3 regions of the Pseudomonas sp. Seg1 genome follow, and region 1 is predicted to be linked to each of the others. Evidence: predicted binding sites of a transcription regulator. Region 1 holds the regulator's gene; each other region holds the start of a gene.
The links. Region 1 encodes sigma-54, which starts transcription at its own class of promoters, with help from an activator protein. Its sites were predicted from a motif close to ANTGGCATNNANNTTGCTNT; they were not measured.

Region 1 (5,287 bases):
TGGAAAGCAGCGGCAACCAGGACAGTCCACTGATGAACGGCAACACGCCAATTCTCGGTCTCGATGTCTGGGAGCACGCCTACTACCTGCGTTACCAGAACCGTCGTCCGGAATACATCAACGCCTTTTACAACGTGATCAATTGGCCTGAAGTGGCTGCGCGCTACAAAGCCGCACTGGTTTAAGTCTTCTATAAAAACAATCCAAGGCTGACTATGGGCACTGAAACACTGGCGATCGGAAGTGGGCGTATGTTTCGTTACGCGGTGGGCTCGCTCTTGCTGTTGGCGGGCATGACCTTGCTGGTCGCTCACGGGCTGGAATGGCTGGATCTGGAACCGAGGCTGTCGCGCGCGTTGCAAGGCGGGGCGATCTGCGCGCTCGGCACGGCGCTCGGCGCGGTTCCGGTACTGGTGATTCGGCGCATGCCCCAGGCGCTCAGCGATACATTGCTGGGTTTTGGCGCTGGCGTGATGTTGGCAGCGACGGCGTTTTCGTTGATCGTGCCGGGCATTGCCGCCGCTGAAAGCCTCGGCCTGACAGCGTGGGCCGCCAGCGGCTTGATCTGCTTCGGCATCATGCTCGGTGCGTTCGGGCTGTTTCTGGTCGACCGGCAATTGGCTGGTGCGTCTCCGGAGATGCTCGTGGGCACGGTCGAACGGCCGGTGATTCCGCCGCGGATCTGGCTGTTCGTGTTCGCCATCATTGCTCATAACATTCCGGAGGGCATGGCGGTCGGTGTCTCCGCTGGCGGCGGCATGCCGGATGCCGATAGTCTGGCCATGGGGATTGCCTTGCAGGATGTGCCGGAAGGTCTGGTGATTGCGCTGGTACTGGCCGGGGCGGGGATGTCGCGGGTCAAGGCGTTCTTGATCGGCGCGGCGTCGGGTCTGGTTGAGCCGGTTTTTGCCCTGCTGTGTGCGTGGCTGGTGAGCCTGGCGCAGGTGCTGTTGCCGTTAGGTCTGGCGCTGGCGGCCGGTGCAATGTTGCTGGTGGTGACCCACGAAGTGATCCCCGAGTCGCGACGCAATGGTCACGACAAACTGGCCAGTCTTGGCCTGTTGATCGGGTTTTGTCTGATGATGGTGATGGATACAGCGCTGGGTTGAGTTGAATTGTGGCGAGGGAGCAAGCTCCCTCGCCACAGGCGATCAGCCACCTTCGTCGAAGTAGTTGTTGATCAACGCCACCAGCGCATCCAGCGCTTCCTGTTCCTGATGCCCTTCGGTACTCAAATAGATTTTGGTGCCTTTGCCAGCCGCCAACATCATCATCGCCATGATGCTTTTGCCATCAACCGTAGTCTCCGGCGTGCGGCCTACTCGGATCGTGCAATCGGGATACTGGCCGGCAACCCCGACAAACTTCGCCGACGCTCGGGCATGCAAACCCAGTTTATTGATGATTTCGATTTCCAGAGCAGGCATCGCGGTGTGAATCCTTTAAGTGAGGTCGCGGTGGCGAACCTGGACATTCTTCAGGGTTTTCTGCAGGGCCTGACCCAAGCGTTCGGTCAGGTAGACGGAGCGGTGATGCCCGCCGGTACAGCCAATGGCAATGGTGACGTAGGCGCGGTTACTCGCGGCGAAGCGTGGCAACCATTTGTGCAGATAAGTGAAGATGTCCTGGAACATTTCCTCCACCTCGGGCTGTGCTGCCAGATACTCGGCCACCGGCGCATCGAGACCCGATTGTGCACGCAACTCAGGTTTCCAGTAAGGATTGGGCAGGCAGCGCACATCGAACACCAGGTCCGCATCCACCGGCATGCCGCGCTTGAAGCCGAATGACTCGACCAGGAACGCGGTGCCCGGCTCCGGCTGATTCAGCAAACGCAGCTTGATGGTGTCGCGCAACTGGTACAGGTTCAGATGGGTGGTGTTGATTTTCAGGTCAGCGAGGTCGGCGATAGGGCCGAGCAGGGCGGTTTCATCCTGAATCGCCTCGGCCAGCGAGCGGTTGGCGTTGCTCAGTGGATGGCGACGGCGGGTTTCGGAAAAACGCTTGAGCAGGGTCTCCTCGTCGGCATCCAGATACAAGACATCGCACTGGATGTGTTTGCTGCGGACATCTTCCAGCAGTTCCGGAAAACGGGTCAGATGGCTCGGCAGGTTACGCGCATCGATAGACACGGCCACCAGCGGCTGCGCCAGTTCGGTGTGAATCAGCGCCCGTTCGGCCAGTTCTGGCAGCAGGCCAGCCGGCAGATTGTCGATGCAGTAGTAACCGTTGTCCTCAAGGACATCCAGGGCGGTACTTTTACCCGAGCCGGAACGGCCACTGACGATGATCAAGCGCATGATTACTGCCCGTTTTGCTCGTCCAGTACGACCTGGTACAAGGCTTCGTTGCTCGGAGCGCTGCGCAGCTTATCGCGCACGTCCTTTCGATCGAGCATGCTGGCGATCTGGCGCAGCAACTCCAGATGGGCATCGGTAGCCGCTTCCGGGACCAGCAGAACGAACAGCAGGTCAACCGGGGCGCCGTCGATGGCATCGAAATCGATAGGGGCTTCAAGGTGCATCAAGGCGCTGATTGGCGACTGGCAACCCTTGAGGCGGCAGTGAGGAATGGCGATGCCGTTGCCGAAACCGGTAGAGCCGAGTTTCTCACGGGCGATCAGGGCCTCGAAGACATCTTGCATCTCCAGATCCGGCACTTCGCGGGCGATCAGGTTGGCAATTTGTTCGAGGGCTTTCTTTTTACTGCCGCCCGGCACGTTCACCAGGGAACGGCCGGGGGTCAGGATACTTTCAAGTCGGATCATGGAATGGGGGGTTATCGACCGGTGGCGCCCTGTAGCAGGCTCTGGGTCTTTTCCTTATGCTTTTTGAGTTGTTTATCCAGCTTGTCGGTCAAGGCGTCGATCGCCGCGTACATATCGGTATGTTCCGCATTGGCGACCACTTCGCTGCCGGGTATATGCAAGGTGGCTTCGATTTTCTGCTTCAGCTTTTCGACGCACATCGTGACTTGCACGTTGGTGATCTTGTCGAAATGTCGTTCCAGTCGTTGGAGTTTTTCCTCGATGTAGGAACGCAGAGGTTGGGTCACTTCCAGTTGGTGTCCACTGATGTTGACTTGCATACAGCTTCTCCTTCGTTGCCAGTGCATAAAGCGGCAGGCTGGATAGCCTGCCACTGGAACGCTGTAACGTGGCTTACATCAACCGCTTGCGTTCGCTCGAAGGCGCGATCCCTAAGGACTCGCGGTACTTGGCGACGGTGCGGCGAGCCACCTGAATGCCTTGTGCCTCCAGTAAACCAGCGATCTTGCTGTCACTCAACGGCTTTTTCTGATTTTCCGCCGCAACCAGTTTTTTGATGATCGCGCGGATCGCCGTGGACGAGCATTCACCGCCTTCGGAGGTGCTGACGTGGCTGGAGAAAAAGTATTTCAGTTCATAAATACCACGCGGGGTATGCATGAATTTCTGTGTGGTCACCCGGGAAATCGTCGATTCATGCATGCCGACCGCTTCAGCGATGTCATGCAGGACCAGCGGCTTCATGGCTTCGTCGCCGTATTCCAGGAAGCCGCGCTGATGCTCGACGATCTGGGTGGCCACTTTCATCAGGGTTTCGTTGCGGCTTTGCAGGCTTTTGATGAACCAGCGAGCTTCCTGCAACTGATTGCGCATGAAAGTGTTGTCGGCACTGGTATCGGCGCGACGCACGAAACCGGCGTACTGGGCGTTTACCCGCAGGCGTGGCACTGACTCCTGATTCAGCTCGACCAGCCAGCGCTCGTTGTCCTTGCGCACGATGACGTCCGGGACGACATACTCGGCTTCAGTGGATTCGATCTGCGAGCCTGGACGCGGGTTGAGGCTCTGCACCAGTTCGATGACCTGACGCAGCTCGTCTTCCTTGAGCTTCATGCGGCGCATCAATTGGCTGTAATCACGGCTGCCGAGCAAGTCGATGTAGTCGGTGACCAGGCGCTTCGCTTCGGCCAGCCAAGGGGTCTTGGCCGAGAGCTGACGCAGTTGCAGCAGCAGGCATTCACTGAGGTTGCGGGCGCCAATGCCTGCCGGTTCGAATTGCTGGATGCGGTGCAGGACGGCTTCGATCTCGTCCAGTTCGATGTCCAGTTCCGGATCGAACGCTTCAAGAATCTCCTCGAGGGTTTCGTCCAGGTAGCCCTGATTGTTGATGCAATCGATCAGGGTCACGGCGATCAGTCGATCGGTGTCGGACATCGGTGCGAGGTTCAATTGCCACAGCAGGTGACTTTGCAGACTTTCGCCAGCGGAGGTGCGGGTGGTGAAATCCCACTCGTCGTCATCGCTGGTTGGCAGGCTGCTGGCACTGGTCTGGTAAACGTCCTCCCAGGCCGTATCGACCGGAAGCTCGTTGGGGATACGCTCGCTCCAGTCGCCGTCCTCAAGGTTATCCACCGTTGGGGCGGTTTCCTGATAGGAGGGTTCCTGGATCTCGGTGTTGGGCTTCTGTTCGGCGTTGTCGGCCAGGGGATCGGAGTTGTCGAAGTCGTCGCCTTCTTCCTGGCGTTCGAGCATCGGATTGGATTCCAGGGCCTCCTGGATTTCCTGTTGCAGATCCAGGGTCGACAATTGGAGCAGGCGGATGGCCTGTTGCAGCTGCGGTGTCATCGTCAGCTGCTGGCCCATTCTCAAGACTAGCGATGGTTTCATGGCAGGGGCTTAACACCTTATTCGCCGGCGCTATGCGCCATCCACTACAGGGCGCCGGAGCGCCAAACTTAAGCAAATTATATGCCTGAAACTGAAGTGTTTGCCTAGAGCGCTGTAACAATTAAAGCGTATTAAATCCTGCTTGAATCGATACAGCACCCGGGCGGCTCACCGGGCACTTTGCGCTTACAGGCGGAATTCGTGGCCCAGATACACTTCCTTGACCAGATCGTTGGCCAGGATGGTCGCGGAGTCACCCTCGGCGATCAGTTGACCGTCGTTGACGATGTAGGCGGTTTCGCAGATGTCCAGCGTCTCACGCACGTTGTGGTCGGTGATCAGTACACCGATGCCCTTGGCCTTGAGATGGTGGATGATCTGCTTGATGTCGCCGACCGAAATCGGGTCGACACCGGCGAACGGTTCGTCGAGCAGGATGAATTTTGGCGCAGTCGCCAGAGCGCGGGCGATTTCCACCCGGCGGCGTTCACCACCCGACAGGCTCATGCCGAGGTTGTCGCGGATGTGGCTGATGTGGAATTCCTGCAGCAGGCTTTCCAGCTCTTTGCGACGGCCGGCCTTGTCGAGCTCCTGACGGGTCTCGAGGATGGCCATGATGTTGTCGGCCACCGA
Region 2 (5,287 bases), 1.0 Mb from region 1:
GAAGCCCTGACGGCGCTGAACCGCATCCAAGTGCAGATGAGCAGCCTGAGCAAGGAAAACGGCGGCTACACGCTGATGAACTTCAGTCAGTTGCTCGACGATGAACTGCAAGTGGTGCTGGTCTATGGCAACGACGTGCCCCGGGTGCTGGAACTCTGCGCCGAAGTCGGCATCGCCGCTGCGCCATCGCTGGAAGCTTTGAAAATTGCCGTTCACGTCTGAGCGCAATAAAAGGGAACCCTGCGCGCGACCGTCTATCCTAAAAGTGCATGCCACTATTCTGGAGCGACACCATGGGTTCCACGTTCAACGGTTTGATCGGCCTGATCATCCTCGCCCTCGACATCTGGGCCATCATCAATGTGCTGAAAAGCGGCGCGACCACCGGGATGAAAATCGTCTGGGTGCTGCTGATCATCCTCCTGCCAGTGCTGGGTCTGATCATCTGGGCGATTGCCGGACCGCGGGGCAACGTCCGAATCTGATCGCGATTTCGAGACTGACCACAAAACCTTTGGGAGCTGGCTTGCCAGCGATAGCATCACCGCGGTGTCACTGAGAGACCGGGGCGACTGCATCGCTGGCAAGCCAGTTCGCACAAGGTTATGTGGTATGCCGATGAAGTGAGGTTCGACCTGTCATCTTCGGCAACGTAGAATGCGCGCCTTTCCCGGGCAATCGTCGTCACGATCGACGCCCGCGCATTCATCGGAGCACTTGACCATGACCGTCACCAAGACCAGCGAGTACCTGGAAACCCTCTACGAAGGCTACGGCCAGCGTTTTCGCATGGAAAAACTGCTGCACGAAGTGCGCACCGAACACCAGCACCTGGTGATTTTCCAGAACCCGCGCATGGGCCGTGTGATGGCGCTGGACGGCGTGATCCAGACCACTGAAGCCGACGAATTCATCTACCACGAAATGCTCACCCACGTACCGATCCTCGCTCACGGCACCGCCAAGCGCGTGCTGATCATCGGTGGCGGCGACGGCGGCATGTTGCGCGAAGTGACCAAGCACGCGGGCGTCGAACACATCACCATGGTCGAGATTGACGGCACTGTGGTCGACATGTGCAAGGAATTCCTGCCGAACCACTCCAAGGGCGCCTACGACGACCCGCGTCTGAACCTGGTAATCGACGACGGCATGCGTTTCGTCGCCACCACCACGGAAAAATTCGACGTGATCATCTCCGACTCCACCGACCCGATCGGCCCGGGTGAGGTGCTGTTCTCGGAAAACTTCTACCAGGCCTGCCACCGTTGCCTGAACGAAGGCGGCATCCTCGTGACGCAGAACGGCACGCCGTTCATGCAGATCGACGAAGTCAAAACCACGGCCGGTCGTCTGCGCAGCCTGTTCCCGGACTGGCACTTCTACCAGGCCGCCGTACCGACCTACATTGGTGGTTCGATGACGTTTGCCTGGGGTTCGACCAATCCGGCCTACCGCAAACTGAGCCGTGAAGTCCTGCAACAGCGCTTCATTGGCAGCGGCATCGTCACTCGCTACTACAACCCGGAAATCCATATCGGTGCGTTCGCGTTGCCGCAGTACGTGCTGCAAGCGATCAACAAACCAAGCAACGACTGATCACCCATTTTTCATTTGTGTATGGATCCCCTGTGGTGAGGGGATTTATCCCCGACCGGCTGCGCAGCAGTCGTAAATCCAGCAAGCGCGGTCTGCCTGATCACCGCGTTGGCTGGTTTTGGGGGACGCTTCGCATCCCATCGGGGATAAATCCCCTCGCCACAATGGTTGTGTGCAAAATTCGCGGCGCATCTCCAGGATGAGGTTTTTTTCATCTTTGCCCGCTGTAATCCTTTTGAACCAACTTTCGGCGTACCAGTCGATTTAGGTGTAAGCCCATTTGCGGGTTTGATCGAGGAGGCACCGATGCAAAAGTGGAAAGTCACTTTCGTGGATGATCACGGTGAAATTGTCGATGAGGTCTTCGAGCGAGCCGAGTGCCCGAGCGACGATGAGGCCGCGCGACTGATCAAGGAGCGGCTCCTGCCTGTGGCCGCCGAACTGGATCTGAACGATCTGGAAGGGCGCACCGCCGATGCCGGCGTGAAAAACCTGAAAACCCAGAACAGCATCGAAATCCGCAGCATCACTCCAATCTGAAATTCTTCCTGTCACTTGAAGCACCAGGCCTTGGCAGCGGCTCTATCTTGGGGCTACTCTGCAAGCGAGATCAGCGAACGGATCGCTAAGGTCTGGTCTTGTCAGCTACATGCTTGTTTCCCGCGCGCAACCACGTTGCCGTAGTACTTTGGCCAAAGGCCCGGGGCGGGAATACGGAAAGTCTATCCATCTATCCGAGGGGGACGATTCATGAGCACAGCCTATCAAGAAGACATCAGCAGCAATGTTCTGCGCCGCATGAAAGAAGGCGGTTTCGATTTTTCCCGATTCCATCCCATCGAGTTCTACGCCATTTTCCCGGACGAGGAGCGGGCGCGCAGGGCGGCAGGCAAGTTTCGCGGTGAATCCATCAATGCCCAGGTCAGCGTGCGCGACGACGGCGCGTGGTCTCTGGAGTTGAGCAAAGTGATGTACGCGACATATGACGATATCGGCGATTTCGAGCAGGGGTTTTCTGCCGTGGTCGAACCGCTGGGTGGCATTATCGAGGGCTGGGGCGTCAAGCAGGAGGTGCGCAATCGCTACCGTCTGAACTGATCTCTTGCAGTAACTATTAAGCAACGGCTGACCTTTGGGTTGGCCGTTGTCGTTTCCGGCGTTCGAAAACCGCTGCGGCAAAACCCTGAAACAAGAATCCGAGGCCAAAAAAAAGCCACCGGAGAGGGTGGCTAAAAGGGAAGACCGATAAGGAGAGGAAACCGGTCAGGGTTACAGCGGGGCGGGCTGCGACGGCAGTCCAGAGCAGTTGAGCCGGGCACTTCCCGGCGCGGTGGCCGATGAAGTTTTGCGGCGAATGCGCGGATTATCCGCAGCCGTCGCCGAGCAGTGAAATCAACTCTGACTATGCTGGTGATAGGCGATGCAGTGCGTCGCAATGAAGCGGGGGCAATCAGGTTGGGGCATTTGCCGCACAGGAATGGTGCGGCGCCTGCGGCGTGAATATCCAACCGATTGAAATCAAAGCGTTTATGCCGATGGCACGGGCCTTGCGAAGGCCTGTAGGTCCGGGTGACAAGGAGTACGGCATGATCCGCACCTATTTTGATGAGATGTACGATGCCGGCGGCCAGGTTCGCCCGCATTACCGGGAGTTCGCCCGATGGCTGGCCGACACGCCTGACGAGCTGCTGGCTCAACGGCGGCGCGAGGCCGATTTGCTGTTCCATCGCGCCGGCATCACGTTCACGCTCTACGGCGATGAGCAGGGCACAGAGCGCCTGATTCCTTTCGACACCATTCCGCGGAGCATTCCCGCCAGCGAGTGGCGGATCGTCGAACGCGGCTGCATCCAGCGGGTCAAGGCGCTGAACATGTTTCTCGCCGACCTTTATCACGAGCAACGCATCATCAAGGCCGGGATCATTCCCGCCGAACAGGTCCTGGCCAACGAGCAATACCAGTTGGCGATGCAAGGCCTGGATCTGCACCGCGATATCTACTCGCATATTTCCGGCGTTGATCTGGTGCGCGACGGCGACGGCACCTACTACGTGCTCGAAGACAATCTGCGCACGCCTAGCGGCGTCAGCTACATGCTCGAAGACCGCAAGATGATGATGCGCCTGTTCCCTGAGCTGTTTGCCGCCCAGCGCATCGCGCCCATCGACCATTACCCGAACCTGTTGCTCGACACACTGAAAAGCTCCAGCCCTATCGACGATCCGAGCGTGGTGGTACTGACGCCGGGACGTTTCAACAGCGCGTTCTTCGAACACGCGTTTCTGGCGCGGGAAATGGGTGTGGAACTGGTGGAGGGCGCCGATCTGTTCGTGCGTGACGACAAAGTGTTCATGCGCACCACTGACGGCCCGAAAGCGGTGGACGTCATCTATCGCCGTCTCGACGATGCGTTTCTCGATCCGCTGGCCTTCAACCCCGACTCGATGCTCGGCGTACCGGGGCTGCTATCGTCCTACCGCTCCGGCAATGTGGTGTTGGCTAACGCTATCGGTACCGGCGTGGCGGACGATAAGTCGGTGTATCCGTTTGTCACCGACATGATTCGCTTCTACCTCGACGAAGAGCCGATCCTGAAGAACGTGCCGACCTGGCAATGCCGCAACCCGTCTGAACTTTCCCATGTGCTGGCCAATCTTCCAGATCTGGTGGTCAAGGAAACCCAGGGCTCCGGCGGTTACGGGATGCTTGTCGGGCCGGCGGCAACGACGGCGGAAATCGATGCGTTCCGCGAGCGGATCAAAGCCAAGCCGCACGCTTACATCGCGCAACCGACGTTGTCGCTGTCGACCTGTCCGACCTTTGTCGAAAACGGCATTGCGCCGCGCCACATCGACTTGCGCCCGTTCGTATTGTCCGGTCGCGAAACCCGGGTGGTGCCCGGCGGTTTGACCCGTGTCGCCCTGCGCGAAGGCTCCCTGGTGGTGAATTCCTCTCAGGGCGGCGGAACCAAGGACACCTGGGTGGTCGAGGATTGAAGGAAGCTTGCCATGTTAAGTAGAACTGCCTCGGATCTGTATTGGATGTCGCGTTACCTGGAGCGGGCGGAAAACCTCGCACGGATGCTCGACGTCAGTTATTCGCTGTCGCTGATGCCGCAGGACGGTCGCGGCGATGGTCTGCACGAATTGGCCATGCCGTTGTTGATCACCGGCACCCTCGACGATTACCTGGAGCGCCACGGCGATTTGCACGCCGAACGTCTGCTGCATTTCTTCGCTCTGGATGCGGCCAATCCGGCGAGCATCTACAGTTGCCTCGGCGCGGCGCGGGCCAGTGCTCACGCGGTGCGTGGCCGGATCACCGCAGATATGTGGGAAAACATCAACGCCACGTGGCTGGAGATTCGCGGCATCGCCGAACAGGGGCTGAGCCGCTATGGCATGAGTCGTTTCTGTGAATGGATCAAGGAACGCTCACACCTGTTCCGGGGTGCCTCTTACGGCACGATCATGCGCAACGATGCGTTTCGCTTCATTCGCCTCGGCACCTTTATCGAACGTGCGGACAACACGCTGCGGTTGCTCGATGCCCGTTACGAGATGGCGGGCGATCAGGCCGAAGCGGTCAGCGACGGCACCGCTCATGCTTATTACCAGTGGAGTGCCTTGCTGCGGGCCTTGTCGTCATTCGAGGCCTACACCGAGATTTATCGCGATGCGCCCGGCGC
Region 3 (5,287 bases), 2.1 Mb from region 1:
TGTAGGTGGGCAACGGTGTTTCGCTGGGCAGACCGAGCACGTCCTGGGCCTGCTGGCGCCAATCGCGCTCGAGCATTTTCGGCAGGCGCCAGATCAGTACATTGAGAAAACTGCCGACCACCAGGCCGAGCAGTAACGCCGTGCAGACAAAAGCCAACGGATAGAGGGCAAACAGTTCGTCGATAGGCATGTCAGATCGCTGAGCCGAGTTGGAAAATCGGCAGGTACATGGCGACTACCAGACCGCCGACGATCACCCCCAGGACCACCATGATGAACGGCTCCATGAGGCTGGTGAGGTTGTCGACCATGTTATCCACTTCGTCCTCGTAAAACCCGGCGACCTTGTCGAGCATCTCGTCCAGTGCGCCAGACTCTTCGCCGATCGCCGTCATTTGCACGGCCATATTGGGAAAGACGCCGGTGGTGCGCATCGAAAAATTCAACTGCATACCGGTGGAAACATCCTGGCGGATACGCAACACCGCGCGCTTGAACACCACGTTGCCGGTTGCCCCGGCCACCGAGTCGAGGGCTTCCACCAGCGGCACGCCAGCAGCAAAAGTCGTCGACAGCGTGCGAGCAAATCGGGCGACGGCCGACTTGTACATCAGTGTGCCCACCAACGGCAAATTCAGCAGCCAGGTGTCTTTGCGGTCGCGCAAGGCCTGAGACTTTTTCAGGGCGTGGCGGGTGCCGAAAATCGCCGCCGCCAATACACCGAGAATCGCCCACCACCATTGCTGCATGAATTCGGAGAGGCTGATCACCATCAGGGTGAACGCCGGCAGCTCGGCACCGAATCCGGAAAACACCGACTGGAACTGTGGCACCACTTTCACCAGCAAAATTCCGGTCACCACCGCCGCGACCAGCACGACGGCGGTAGGGTAGGTCATGGCTTTCTTGATCTTGGCCTTGAGCGCTTCGCTTTTTTCCTTATAGGTCGCGACACGCTCCAGCAACGTATCGAGGGCACCGGACTGTTCGCCGGCATCCACCAGGTTGCAGTACAACTCGTCGAAATACTGCGGTTTCTTGCGCAGGGCGTTGGCGAAACTGTTACCCGCAGCGACTTCCTGTTTCACCTCGTCGACCAGTTTGCGCATCGCCGGGTTTTCGAAACCTTCGCCGATGATGTCGAATGACTGCAACAACGGTACGCCAGCCTTCATCATGGTCGCCATCTGCCGCGTGAACAGGGCGATGTCCTGAGCCTTGATGCGTTTACCGAAGCTCAGTATCGAGGCGGATTTCTTGCGCACCTTGCCAGGGTTGATCCCCTGTTTGCGCAACTGCGCCTTGATCAGCGCCGGGTTCAGCCCGCTCAGCTCACCGGTCATTTTGCTGCCTTTCTTGTCCGTGCCTTCCCAGGCATAAACACTGATTTTCGCTGCCTTGACCGCCATGTTCAGTCCTTGGTGACCCGGTTGATTTCTTCCAGGCTGGTGATGCCTTGCATGGCTTTATGCAGGCCGGAAGTGCGCAGGTCATCGAAACCGTCGCGGCGCATCTGGATGTCGATTTCCAGCGAGTTGCCCTCGGCCATGATCAGTCGCTGCAGGTCTGCTGTGTTTTTCACCACTTCATAAATCCCCACGCGCCCCTTGTAGCCGCCGTTGCAGTGATCGCAACCGACCGGTTCGTAGATCGTGAAACTGCCGATGCGTTCCTCGGGGAAACCTTCCTTGATCAGGGTTTCGCGGGGGATCTCGATGGCTTTCTTGCAATGGCTGCACAGCTTGCGCGCCAGTCGCTGGGCAATGATCAGGCTGACCGAGGTGGCGATATTGAAGCCGGGGATGCCCATGTTGTGCAGGCGGGTCAGGGTTTCGGCTGCGCTGTTGGTATGCAGGGTAGAGAGTACGAGGTGGCCGGTTTGCGCGGCCTTGATGGCGATCTCGGCGGTTTCGAGGTCACGGATCTCACCGACCATGATCACGTCCGGGTCCTGCCGCAGAAACGAACGCAGGGCCTGGGCGAAATCCAGGCCCTGTTTGGGATTGACGTTGACCTGGTTGATGCCTTCCATGTTGATCTCCACAGGGTCTTCGGCGGTGGAGATGTTGATGTCGACGGTATTGAGAATGTTAAGCCCGGTGTACAGCGACACGGTCTTGCCTGAGCCGGTGGGGCCGGTGACCAGAATCATGCCTTGTGGCTGCTTGAGCGCGGCCATGTACAGGTCTTTCTGCGCCGGCTCGTAGCCGAGCGCATCGATGCCGATCTGTGCACTGGACGGGTCGAGGATCCGGATCACCACTTTTTCGCCCCACAGGGTCGGCAGGGTGTTGACCCGGAAGTCGATCGACTTGCTCTTCGACAGGCGCATCTTGATCCGCCCGTCCTGGGGTTTGCGCCGTTCCGAGATGTCGAGGCTGGCCATGACTTTCAACCGTGCGGCGATTCTCCCGGCCAGTTGAATCGGCGGCTTGGCCACTTCGCGCAGAATGCCGTCGGTGCGTACGCGCACCCGGTAGTTCTTTTCGTAGGGCTCGAAGTGCAGGTCGGAGGAGCCGCTCTTGATCGCGTCCAGCAGCATCTTGTGAACGAAGCGCACCACCGGCGCGTCGTCGGCGTCGAGTCCGCCGATGGCGTCCTGCTTGCTGTCGTCGATGGATTCGACATCAACGCCATCGAGGTCGACGTCGGCCATGTCTTCGAGGCCGCTGGCGTGGGTGTCGAAGAACTTTTCGATGGCATCGGTGAGTTTGTCGTCCTCCACCAGAATGGCTTCGGTACTCAGCCCGGTGCTGAACTGAATGTCATTGATTGCCTGATGATTGCTCGGGTCGGAGATGCCCACGAACAGTTTGTTGCCGCGGCGCCACAGGGGCAGGGCGTGGTGCTGGCGCACCAGTTTTTCGCTGACCAGGCCTTTGGGCTGGGTTTCCTTGTCCAGGCAATTAAGATCCATGAAGGCCATGCCGAAATGCTCCGAAGCGATCTCGGCCACCTGCCAGCTCTTCACCAGTTTGTTCTGCACCAGATAACTGACCAGCGACAGGCGATTGCGCTGGGCCTGTTGCCAGGCTTGCTGGGCGCTTTTTTCCGTAAGCAGTTCGGCCTGCACCAATTGCTTGGCCAGACCGCTCAGAGCGATGTCATTCATGGGGATTCCGCACGCTTGCAGTTCATGACTTATAGCCTAGTCAAGTGACAGCGCCAAACACCCTCGGTGCAGGTGACAAAAAGTGTCAGATAGTGCGGTTGCAGGTTGTAGGAAATGGCGTCGAGCGCGCTTGGCGCCCAATGGGCGGGGCCCGGGAGGCATTGGCATGGCCTATGCTGCATCACTTTCAGATCATGAGATTTCGACTCATGCATGGAGCGTGTCTATGAAAAAACAACAAGGTTTCACTCTGATCGAACTGCTGATCGTGGTGGCGATCATCGGGATTCTGGCGACCATCGCCTTGCCGCAGTACACCAAGTACCAGGCACGGTCGAAGGTGACGGCGGGGCTGGCGGAAATCAGCGCGCTGAAAGTGCCGTTCGAGGACACTATCAATCAAGGGACTGACCCGACGCTGACGCTGGTAACCGGTAGTGCAACTTATGTGACGACCAACTGCGGTACGGTGACTGCTTCGGGTACTGCGTCTTCGGGCGCAGGCACCATCGTTTGCACTTTGGCCAATGCGCCCGCTCCCGTGTTGGGCAAAACCATTACGCTGACTCGCTCTGGCGGTGCGACGGGTAACACGGCCGGCGTCTGGAGCTGTGCATCGACGGTAAACGCCGACTACGCGCCTAAAGGTTGCCCTGGCAGTGGTACCTGATCATCCGGGTTCGTGTCGTGAAATGCCCCGCCTTGCGGGGCATTTTTCATTGCGTAGCACTTCACAAAAGCTTCAATAATTTCAGCGCCTTAGGAACTTTCCAAAAAGCCGCAACTTGCATGTGAATTTTGCACATGTCATGCAATTTGCATGAATCCGGAAATTGGCGTTATTTGTAATTTATTGATTTATAAGGAATTTATACGTTTCGAAAAGTTGGCACGGCGCTCGCAATATCTCCAGTAACCCTGCTGACAAGACATCCAGCAGACTTTCCAGAAAAACAGGAGTTACTCGTATGAAGAAGTTCGCTATCACTGCCGCTGCTGCTACCGCGCTGACCCTGACCATGGCTTCCGGTGCATTTGCACAATCCACCCAGGCTAACCAGGCTCCTATGACCCTGGCCGCCGGCGAAGTCACCAAGGCTAAAGAAGCTACTTCCGATACCTGGATCACTACCAAAGTGAAAAGCGACCTGGTCACCGAAAAAGGCATCCCAGGCACCGACATCAAAGTAGAAACCAACAAAGGCGTCGTTTCCCTGTCGTCGACTGTTGCTGTAACTGACGCTCAGAAAGCCACCGCAGTAGCGATCACCAAGAAAATCAAAGGCGTCAAAGCGGTCTCCGCTGATGGCCTGAAAGCCGAGTAAGACATGACTTCTCGCCTGGACCGGGAGAAGGCGCGACAGACGGGCCGAGCAATACGTCTGCCGCAACTTTAGAGTTCATGCGAACGGTCACACGGACGTGACCATTACAGGCCCCGGCACTTGTGTCGGGGCCTGTTTTATTTGGCAAGTAACAGACAATGTGGGAGCGAGCCTGCTCGCGAAAGCGCTCTGTCAGCCGACGAAGATGTTGACTGACGCAACGCATTCGCGAGCAGGCTCGCTCCCACATGGGTTTGGGTGTCGGGTCAGTTACCGCGTTTGCTGTTGATTTGGCGCAGTCGGTTGCCTTCAAAGCGCAGGTATTGGTACATGCCGTTGTTCGGGCCGTAGGTCCATTCCTCGACCTGAAACTCTTCTCGACGATTGGCGCTTCTCTTGTAGCCCAGTGCATCGCGGCTGACCGGTTCACCGCACTTCTGCATTACCTCGCTTGCGCGGTCGCCGAGGCTGACCAATTGACTGCCGCAGCGCAGGGTATCGGACGCTGAGGCCTGCCCGGCAACCAGCGTCAATGACATCGCAAACAGCCATTTACCCTTCATCATTCGGCATCCAGGTGCATTTGCGTCACCACCCGACCATCGCTTTCGGCTTCGCCAAGGTTGGCGTCGATGAAGTACACGCGATCGTCAGCCAGTTGGCCCTTGTCTACCAGATAATCCTTGATGCTGCTGGCGCGGTCCTGGCCCAACTGCCGCAGCAACACATCGCTGGAACTCCAGAACTGGATCACGCCTGCGCGCATTTTCGCCGTGCGTTCTTCCTTGCCCAGGTCCTTCCATTCGGCCGGTGGCTGGGTTTTCAGACGCGTGCGGTAGATGCCTTCCAG

Region 2: the regulator sigma-54 is predicted to act here: its motif matches at 3,134-3,153, upstream of KI231_RS09235 (circularly permuted type 2 ATP-grasp protein).
Region 3: the regulator sigma-54 is predicted to act here: its motif matches at 3,273-3,292, upstream of KI231_RS25055 (pilin).

The regions. Positions count from the first base shown of each region.
Region 1 covers NZ_AP021903.1:1,060,925-1,066,211, forward strand. Annotated here, with positions in the region: gene KI231_RS04500 (superoxide dismutase) at 1-185, shown strand, start outside; gene KI231_RS04505 (ZIP family metal transporter) at 216-1,109, shown strand; gene KI231_RS04510 (HPr family phosphocarrier protein) at 1,152-1,427, opposite strand; gene rapZ (RNase adapter RapZ) at 1,443-2,300, opposite strand; gene ptsN (PTS IIA-like nitrogen regulatory protein PtsN) at 2,303-2,767, opposite strand; gene hpf (ribosome hibernation-promoting factor, HPF/YfiA family) at 2,779-3,087, opposite strand; gene KI231_RS04530 (RNA polymerase factor sigma-54) at 3,161-4,654, opposite strand; gene lptB (LPS export ABC transporter ATP-binding protein) at 4,841-5,287, opposite strand, start outside.
Region 2 covers NZ_AP021903.1:2,059,806-2,065,092, forward strand. Annotated here, with positions in the region: gene KI231_RS09210 (hypothetical protein) at 1-222, shown strand, start outside; gene KI231_RS09215 (PLDc N-terminal domain-containing protein) at 294-485, shown strand; gene speE (polyamine aminopropyltransferase) at 724-1,599, shown strand; gene KI231_RS09225 (hypothetical protein) at 1,906-2,139, shown strand; gene KI231_RS09230 (ribonuclease E inhibitor RraB) at 2,350-2,697, shown strand; gene KI231_RS09235 (circularly permuted type 2 ATP-grasp protein) at 3,186-4,595, shown strand; gene KI231_RS09240 (alpha-E domain-containing protein) at 4,608-5,287, shown strand, end outside.
Region 3 covers NZ_AP021903.1:5,585,700-5,590,986, reverse strand. Annotated here, with positions in the region: gene KI231_RS25070 (prepilin peptidase) at 1-190, opposite strand, end outside; gene KI231_RS25065 (type II secretion system F family protein) at 192-1,409, opposite strand; gene pilB (type IV-A pilus assembly ATPase PilB) at 1,412-3,112, opposite strand; gene KI231_RS25055 (pilin) at 3,339-3,782, shown strand; gene KI231_RS25050 (BON domain-containing protein) at 4,081-4,437, shown strand; gene KI231_RS25045 (DUF2845 domain-containing protein) at 4,704-5,000, opposite strand; gene KI231_RS25040 (DUF748 domain-containing protein) at 5,000-5,287, opposite strand, start outside.